2 linked regions of the Gemmatimonas phototrophica genome follow. The protein of the gene in region 1 interacts with the protein of each later gene in a pairwise test. Links are inferred from orthologs where the notes say so. Each region holds a gene or a part of one and is shown on either strand. Other genes may lie near its edges.

What was found. The genes of interacting proteins can lie anywhere in the genome.
Region 2: the proteins of gyrB (region 1) and gyrA interact in binary tests that used the Escherichia coli proteins (3 or more experiments, as listed by UniProt). The link is inferred for Gemmatimonas phototrophica from one-to-one orthologs.

Annotation. Positions count from the first base shown.
Region 1 is NZ_CP011454.1:1,181,940-1,186,582, forward strand. The notes cover bases 867-3,840. They hold gyrB (DNA topoisomerase (ATP-hydrolyzing) subunit B), read right to left. Parts: upstream 3,349-3,840; coding sequence 1,384-3,348; downstream 867-1,383. Other genes in these bases: GEMMAAP_RS04885 (cytochrome c peroxidase), read left to right, coding at 867-1,323; recF (DNA replication/repair protein RecF), read right to left, coding at 3,511-3,840. In the rest of the region: more of GEMMAAP_RS04885, read left to right, coding at 1-866; more of recF, read right to left, coding at 3,841-4,643. UniProt on the Escherichia coli protein: DNA gyrase negatively supercoils closed circular double-stranded DNA in an ATP-dependent manner to maintain chromosomes in an underwound state.
Region 2 is NZ_CP011454.1:737,143-740,310, reverse strand. It holds gyrA (DNA gyrase subunit A), read right to left. Parts: upstream 2,779-3,168; coding sequence 223-2,778; downstream 1-222. Other genes in the region: GEMMAAP_RS03195 (hypothetical protein), read right to left, coding at 3,001-3,168; GEMMAAP_RS03205 (diguanylate cyclase), read right to left, coding at 1-107. UniProt on the Escherichia coli protein: A type II topoisomerase that negatively supercoils closed circular double-stranded (ds) DNA in an ATP-dependent manner to maintain chromosomes in an underwound state.

The DNA of each region.
Region 1 (4,643 bases):
ACCGACGCCATCACGGTGGCCTCGGCCAACGCGCCACAGGCGGCGATGGTCGGTGTGCCGTTCCGTTATGACGCCAGCAAGGGTGGCGCTGTCTTTACCGATCCACGCAAAACCGGGTTGACCTACACCGTCACATTTGCCGGTGCCAGCAACGGACTGTCCGCCACCGGGTGCGAAATCGGAGGCACTCCGGTCGCACCAGGTCTGCAGTCGGTCACCGTGACGGCGCGGGACACTACAGGCCGCACCGCGTCACAACAGTTCACCGTGGTGGTGTTCAGCGCGGATCTCACCGCCCCAACGCTGCCGGTATCGTCCTTTGCCTATAGCGATGCGCGCGTTCCACTCCCGCGCCACTTCACCCAGAACGCTGCCGGTGGTGGTGGCAGTCCGGTGGGTGCCGACAATACGCCCGCGACCAATGCGATCACCGATGCCGGAGCCACGTTGGGGCGCGTGCTGTTCTACGATCGTCGCCTGTCACTGAACGACGGGGTGTCTTGCGCCTCGTGTCATCAGCAGGCATTTGCGTTCAGTGATACGGCGGTGTTGAGCACCGGCTTTCAGGGAGGACGTACGGGACGGCACAGTATGGGGTTGGCCAACGCCCGCTTCTATAACGGTGGCCGCTTCTTCTGGGATGAGCGCGCCGCGTCACTGGAAGCTCAGGTGCTGCAGCCCATTCAGGATGTCACCGAGATGGGGCTCACGCTCGAACAGCTGCAGACCAAACTGTCGCTCACCGCGTACTATCCGGCGCTGTTCGAAGCGGCCTTTGGATCGCGCGAAATCACCACGGACCGCGTCGCCCGGGCGCTGTCCCAGTACGTGCGCGCACTCACCAGTACCGACTCCAAGTTCGATCGCGCGTTTGGCGCCAACGGGGTGCCCAATTTCGAAGGCACATTCACGGCGCAGGAACTGCTGGGACAGCAGTTGTACAGCGGACGCGCCGGGTGCGCACGCTGCCACGGGACCAATGCGCATATCAGCGACGGCGTGCACAATACGGGGCTTGATGCGTCGATCACCGACGCCGGGGCTGGGAACGGCCGCTTCAAGGCCCCGTCGCTACGCAACGTGGAGGTCCGAGCGCCCTACATGCACGACGGACGCTTCCGTACGCTGGAGCAGGTGGTGGATTTCTACGACCGTGGGGTGCAGAACAATCCCGGGCTTGATCCCCGCTTGCGTACACCGGGCGGACAGCCGCTGCGGTTGAACCTTTCGCTGCAGGAGCGTGATGCGCTGGTGGCGTTCATGAAAACGTTCACCGATCGCACGTTTCTCTCGGATCCACGGCTGGCGTCGCCGTTCCGCTGAGCCCCCTCAAACGCAAAAGGCCCCGCCGTTTCGCGGGGCCTTTTGTCGTTTGGTGGTACGTCAGATATCGAGATTGCTCACGAATCGGGCGTTGGTCTCGATGAACAGGCGGCGGGGCTCTACTTCGTCGCCCATCAGCGTCTGGAACGTCTGGTCAGCGAGCACGGCGTCTTCCATGGTGACGCGCAGCATGGTGCGTGTTTCCGGATCCATGGTCGTCTTCCAGAGCTGCTCGGGGTTCATTTCACCCAACCCCTTGTAGCGCTGGATCATGATGTTGCCACGCCCTTCCGGTCCACCAAGGCGTTCCGCATAGCCGTCGCGCTCCTTTTCGGAGTATGCGTAGAACTCTTCCTTGCCCTTGGCCACCCGGTACAGCGGCGGCTGCGCGATGTACATGTACCCCGCGTCAATCAGCTCCGGCATCTGCCGGTAGAAGAACGTGAGCAGCAGGGTCCGGATGTGCGCGCCGTCGACGTCGGCGTCCGTCATGATGATGATCTTGTGGTACCGCGTCTTGGCGAGATCGAACTCTTCCTTGATGCCGGTGCCGATCGCCGTGATGATGGTGCGGATTTCTTCGTTGTTCAGCACCTTGTCGAAGCGCGCCTTTTCCACGTTGATGATCTTGCCGCGCAGCGGCAGGATGGCCTGGAAGTCACGCTTGCGCCCCTGCTTGGCCGAACCGCCGGCCGAGTCACCCTCAACAAGGTAGATCTCGCAGAGCGCCGGGTCGGAGAGGGAGCAGTCGGCCAGCTTGCCGGGGAGTGCCGCCACGTCGAGCGCCGACTTCTTGCGCGTCAGGTCGCGCGCCTTGCGCGCCGCTTCGCGTGCCCGCGCCGCCGACATGGCCTTGTCGATGATGGCGTTGGCCGTCTTGGGGTGCTCATCGAGGTACTGCGTGAGCAGTTCGTTCATGACACTGCGCACGGCCCCTTCGGCTTCGGAGTTGCCGAGCTTCGTCTTGGTTTGCCCTTCGAACTGCGGCTCCAGCACCTTGACCGACAGCACCGCCGTAAGCCCTTCGCGCACGTCGTCACCGGACAGTCGCGTCTCTTTGTCCTTCTTGTTGAGATTCGACTTGTCCTGGATGTACTTGTTGATGACGGACGTGAGCGCGCTCTTGAAGCCGGTGAGGTGCGTACCGCCTTCGTGCGTGTTGATGTTGTTCACGAAGGAGAACACGTTTTCGGCGTAGCTGTCGTTGTACTGCAGCGCCATCTCGATACCGATGTCTTCACGCGTGGTGTCGATGTACACGACATCGGGGTGCAACGGCTTCTTGTTGCCAATGAGATACGTGACAAACTCGCGCAGACCACCGCGGGCAAAGAAGATCTCTTCGCGCGGCTGGCCATCCTTGAGCTCATCTTCGCGCTCGTCGCGCAGCGTGATCTGGATGCCCTTGTTCAGGAACGCCAGTTCGCGCAGACGGCTCGCCAGCGTGGTCCAGTCGTAACGCAGCGTTTCCTGGAAGATTTCGCCGTCCGGCTTGAACCACACGCGGGTACCCGTTTCCTTGGCCCCCACCTGGCGCATCACCTTGAGCTTCGTCTGCGTAATGCCGCGTTCGAAGTCCATGTAATGCTCCTTGCCGTCGCGCTTGATCCACACCTTGAGCTGGGTGGACAGCGCGTTCACCACCGACACGCCAACGCCGTGCAGACCGCCGGACACTTTGTACGTGTCCTTGTCGAACTTGCCGCCGGCGTGCAGCACCGTCATGGCCAGTTCAACACCCGGCATCTTCTCCACCGGGTGCATGTCGACCGGAATGCCGCGACCATTGTCTTCCACGCTGATGGAATCATCGGGATGAATGGTCACGACCACGCGGTCGGCAAAACCGGCCAGCGCTTCGTCGATGGAGTTGTCTACGACTTCGTACACCAGGTGGTGCAGGCCGCGCGCCGACGTGGACCCGATATACATACCGGGGCGCTTGCGGACTGCTTCGAGTCCCTTGAGTACGGTGATTTGTCCTGCGCCGTACTCGTTGTCGGACTCTGCGCTGCTGTTCGCCATTGTTGATGGAGCTGCCGAAGGGTGGGACGGCCAGTTCAGGACCAATCGCTGGCCTGGAAACACAACCCATAAATGTACCCAATCGGGTGTCCACAAGCAACCCGGCGGCCCTGTCGTAAGTTATTGAAATGCAACACCTTACGAATGCCTCATTGCGGCCGGTCAGCGCCGCAGCATCCACCGCAGCTTGAGGATTGGCGGACGCGACGTATCCCGGTTCAGCGACTTCAGCAGTTCCGGCTCCAAAAATGTGAGCTCCTGCATCCACGCATGCGTCTTCACCATCACCACCAGCGTCCCGTCCTGCTGCAGCAGCAAGGGGTCGGTGACGTCCGCAATCTGCGGGCCCACCAGCCCCGGCCACTCCGGAATCACGGAGGCCTGGGCCACGCGATCGGTCAGCCCGGCATTCTTCAGCACGGAGGCCAATACGTCCCCCAATTTGGACGGGGTTCGCTTGTGGTCGCTCATCGCATCCCCCTCACAACAGGGCGCCGTCGCGCATGCTGCGCCGTTCAAGGCGGGTAAATGCCTCGGGAATGTCTTCTTCGCGCGGAACGGCCAACAGCACCTGCGATGCGCCGGCGTCTTCCAGCAGCGCCAGCACGCGCCCGGCGCGCCCCAAATCAAGCTCGGCAAACGGATCGTCCAGCAGCAACAGTGGAGCGTACCCGATGGCGATGCGTAGTGTGGACAGTTCCAGCAGGCGCAGCGCGATCGCGGCGCTGCGCTGCTGTCCCGCCGAACCGAACGTGCGCAGATCGCGCCCGCCGAGGTGCAACTGCAGCTCATCCCGATGGGGCCCACCAGTGTGACGCCTCGGTGCAGTTCGGTGGGGCGCTGCTGCGTCAATGCGCGCTCCAGCGCGTCCCGCTGCGCGGCAGCATTCACGGCGCTGCCGGCGTTGTTGTCTCCGCCAACAGTGGTGTACCGCATGTGCGCGTCCTGCCGTTCGCCGATGGCGGCGCACAGCTGGCGATATCGTTCGGCCTGTTGTTGCACGAACGCATGCCGCGCCGCAGCCACCACTCCCCCGTGCTCGGCCATGGCTGGCTCCCAGATGCTCACGCGGGCCTCGTGCTCTTGCCCACGCCCGCCATCGCGCTGGGCGAGTCGCAACGCGGCGTTGCGCCGCAACAGGGCGGCGCGGTACTGCTGTAACGCCTGCAGATACGACGGCGACGAGAGCGCCAGCATGACATCCAGATAGCGCCGTCGATCCGCCGGGCCGCCGGTCACGAGCGCCACATCGGCCGGCGAAAACTCTACCGAGGGCAACGCTCCCAGGGCGCTCG
Region 2 (3,168 bases), 450 kb from region 1 along the record:
CCGCCGTTTGCGGGAACGACATCGTATCCGTTCTCCTGGAGCAACCAGGTCACGGATTCGAGCACCGCCTCGTCGTCATCAGCTACCAGGATGCGCGACGTCGCCATTCCCACCCCATGAGGTCACGGCCAGCGCCCTGTGCGCTGCCCACTACTGAGTCGGAGCGAGGTCCGGGGACGTGCCCCGGACCTGCGGTCTCCGATGAAGATTGACGACGGCGTCTTACTCGCCGTCACCCAGCGCGAGCTCGGGACCGGCATCGCTGTCGCCGCCCGTGCTGCCCGCGTTGTCGCCCGCGCCCTCGGCCCCCTCGTCCCCATCATCCTTGTCTTCGGGAATCACGCGCGCGACGGCCATGACCATGTCCTGGTCGTCGAGCGCCACGAGCTTCACTCCCTGAGCAATGCGGCCGGTGACCCGGATTTCGCTGACCTTGGAGCGAATGGCGATGCCGGCCTTCGTCATGAGCATGAGCTCATCTTCGGGAACGACTTCCATGAGCGCCACCACATGACCGGTCTTCTGCGTGAGATCGAGCGTCTTGATGCCCTTGCCGCCACGCTTCTGCACGCGGTACTCGCTCACCTCGCTGCACTTGCCCATGCCGCGCTCGGTGACCACCAGCAGCGTGGCCTCCCGCTTGATGACGACCATTCCCACCACGGTGTCGTTGAGCTTGAGCTCGATGCCCTTCACGCCGGTGGTATCACGACCCATCTCGCGGACATCGCTCTCGTGGAAACGGAGTGACAGACCGTCGCGCGTGGCCAGCACCACATCGTTGCTGCCGCTGGTCACTGCCACATCCATGAGCTCGTCGCCTTCCTCGATCTTGATGGCCTTGATGCCATTGGACCGGGGGTTGGAGTACTGCGAGAGCGCCGTCTTCTTCACCGTGCCGTTCTTCGTGCCGAAGAGCAGGAACTCGGTATCCGAGAACTCCTTGGTGACCACGATGGCGCGAATGCGCGTATCAGGGGTGACGTTGATGAGGTTCACGATGGGCTTGCCGCGCGTGTTTCGCCCGGCCTGCGGCAATTCGTGCACCTTGAGCCAGAAGCAGCGACCGTCATCGGTGAAAATCAGCATGTACGTGTGCGTACTGGCCACGTAGAAGCGTTCGATGAAGTCGTTTTCCTTGAGATCGGCGCTGGCCTTGCCGCGGCCGCCGCGCCCCTGGCGGTTGTACAACGACAGTGGCGTCCGCTTGCAGTAGCCGCTGTGCGTGATGGTCACCACCATCTCTTCTTCGGCAATGAGATCTTCGATGGAGAACTCGCCTTCGTCGCTCACGATCTCGGTGCGGCGTTCGTCGCCGTACGTCTCGGAGACCTTGAGGAGTTCGCCCTTGAGGATCTCCATGCGGCGCGGCTTCGACTCGAGAATGCTGCGCAGCTCGATGATCTCGGCCTGCACTTCCCGCAGCTCCTGCTCCAGCTTGTCGCGCTCGAGGCCGGTGAGCTTGGCAAGGCGCAAGTTGAGGATCGCTTCCGCCTGCCGCTCGGACAGTCCGAACCGCGTCTGGAGCTGCGTGCTCGCGATGGGCGTGTCTTCGGCGGCCCGAATGAGGGCGATCACTTCGTCGATGTTGTCGACGGCGATCTTGAGCCCTTCCAGGATGTGCTCACGCTCCAGCGCCTTGTCCAGCTGGAACTGCGTGCGGCGCACGATGACCTCGTGCCGGTGCGTCACGTAATGCTCCAGGCACTGCTTGAGCGTGAGCACCTTGGGCACCAGCTGCCGGGTGTTCACATCGGGCACCAGTGCCAACATGATCACGCCGAACGTGCTCTGCATGGCGGTGTGCTTGTACAGCTGATTGAGCACCACACGCGGAATGGCATCGCGCTTGAGCTCCACCACCACGCGCATGCCGTCGCGGTCCGACTCATCGCGCAGCGCGCTGATGCCGGTGAGCTTCTGCTCGCGCACGAGTTCGGCGATGTCGGCCACGAGCTTGGCCTTGTTCACCTGATACGGCAGCTCCGTGATGACAATCTGCGACTTGCTGCTCGATTCCTTTTCTTCGATGACCGCACGCGCGCGCATGACGATGCGGCCGCGACCGGTGTCCTGATAGTCGGCAATGCCGGCCCGGCCGTACACATAGCCGCCGGTGGGGAAGTCAGGCCCTTTGACAATTTTGCGCAGCGCCTGCGGCTCGATCTCGGGGTTGTCGATGATCGTGATGACCGCCTCGATGACTTCCTTGAGATTGTGCGGCGGGATGTTCGTGGCCATGCCCACGGCAATGCCCGACGAACCGTTCACCAGCAGGTTGGGGAAGCCAGACGGCAACACGCGCGGCTCTTCCAGCCGGTCGTCGAAGTTGGGCGCGAAGTCGACGGTGTTCTGGTCGATGTCGTTGAGCATTTCCACCGACAGGCGCGTGAGGCGCGCTTCGGTGTAGCGGTACGCGGCCGCCCCGTCGCCGTCCATGGACCCGAAGTTCCCCTGCCCGTCCACCAGCGGATAACGCAGCGAGAAGGTCTGCACCATACGCACGAGCGCGTCGTACACGCTGCTGTCACCGTGCGGGTGGTACTTGCCGAGCACGTCACCTACGACCGTCGCACACTTCTTGAAGGGACGCCCGGGCATCAATCCGAGCTCGTTCATCGCGTACAACACGCGGCGATGCACGGGCTTGAGGCCATCGCGCACGTCCGGCAGGGCGCGCGACACGATGACGCTCATGGAGTAGTTGATGAACGACTCCTTGATCTCCTCGTCGATGAGGCGCGGCAGGATGCGTTCGCGGGCGTTCGGTGCGGTCATGAGACGGCGGGAAATGGGTCACACACGGCAGGAATACAACCTGTGAAAATTACCCGCCTCTTGCCTTCAATCACAGGGGCAAACGGGCCAACTTCAGGGCACGTAAATCGTTTGCGGGGATTGACTTTGGACACCTGCGGCAGTGCCGGGAGCGAGGCGAGTTCCCCAAACCCCTCCACGGAGTCGCCGGGACACGGCAGCAGGCCGGCGACTCCGTGCCGTTCACCCACCCCAGGTGCGTACGATCGACAGTAGCCGCCACTCTTTACCGACCTGCCGGAACAGGTATGCCGCCCCCCCGCGGTTGGAGCCGTCTACCTGAACGCCTCCCAACTCCTGCGGGCGACGCACGCCCACCATGGCGTACCCTTTCCAGAGCACCATGGGCGC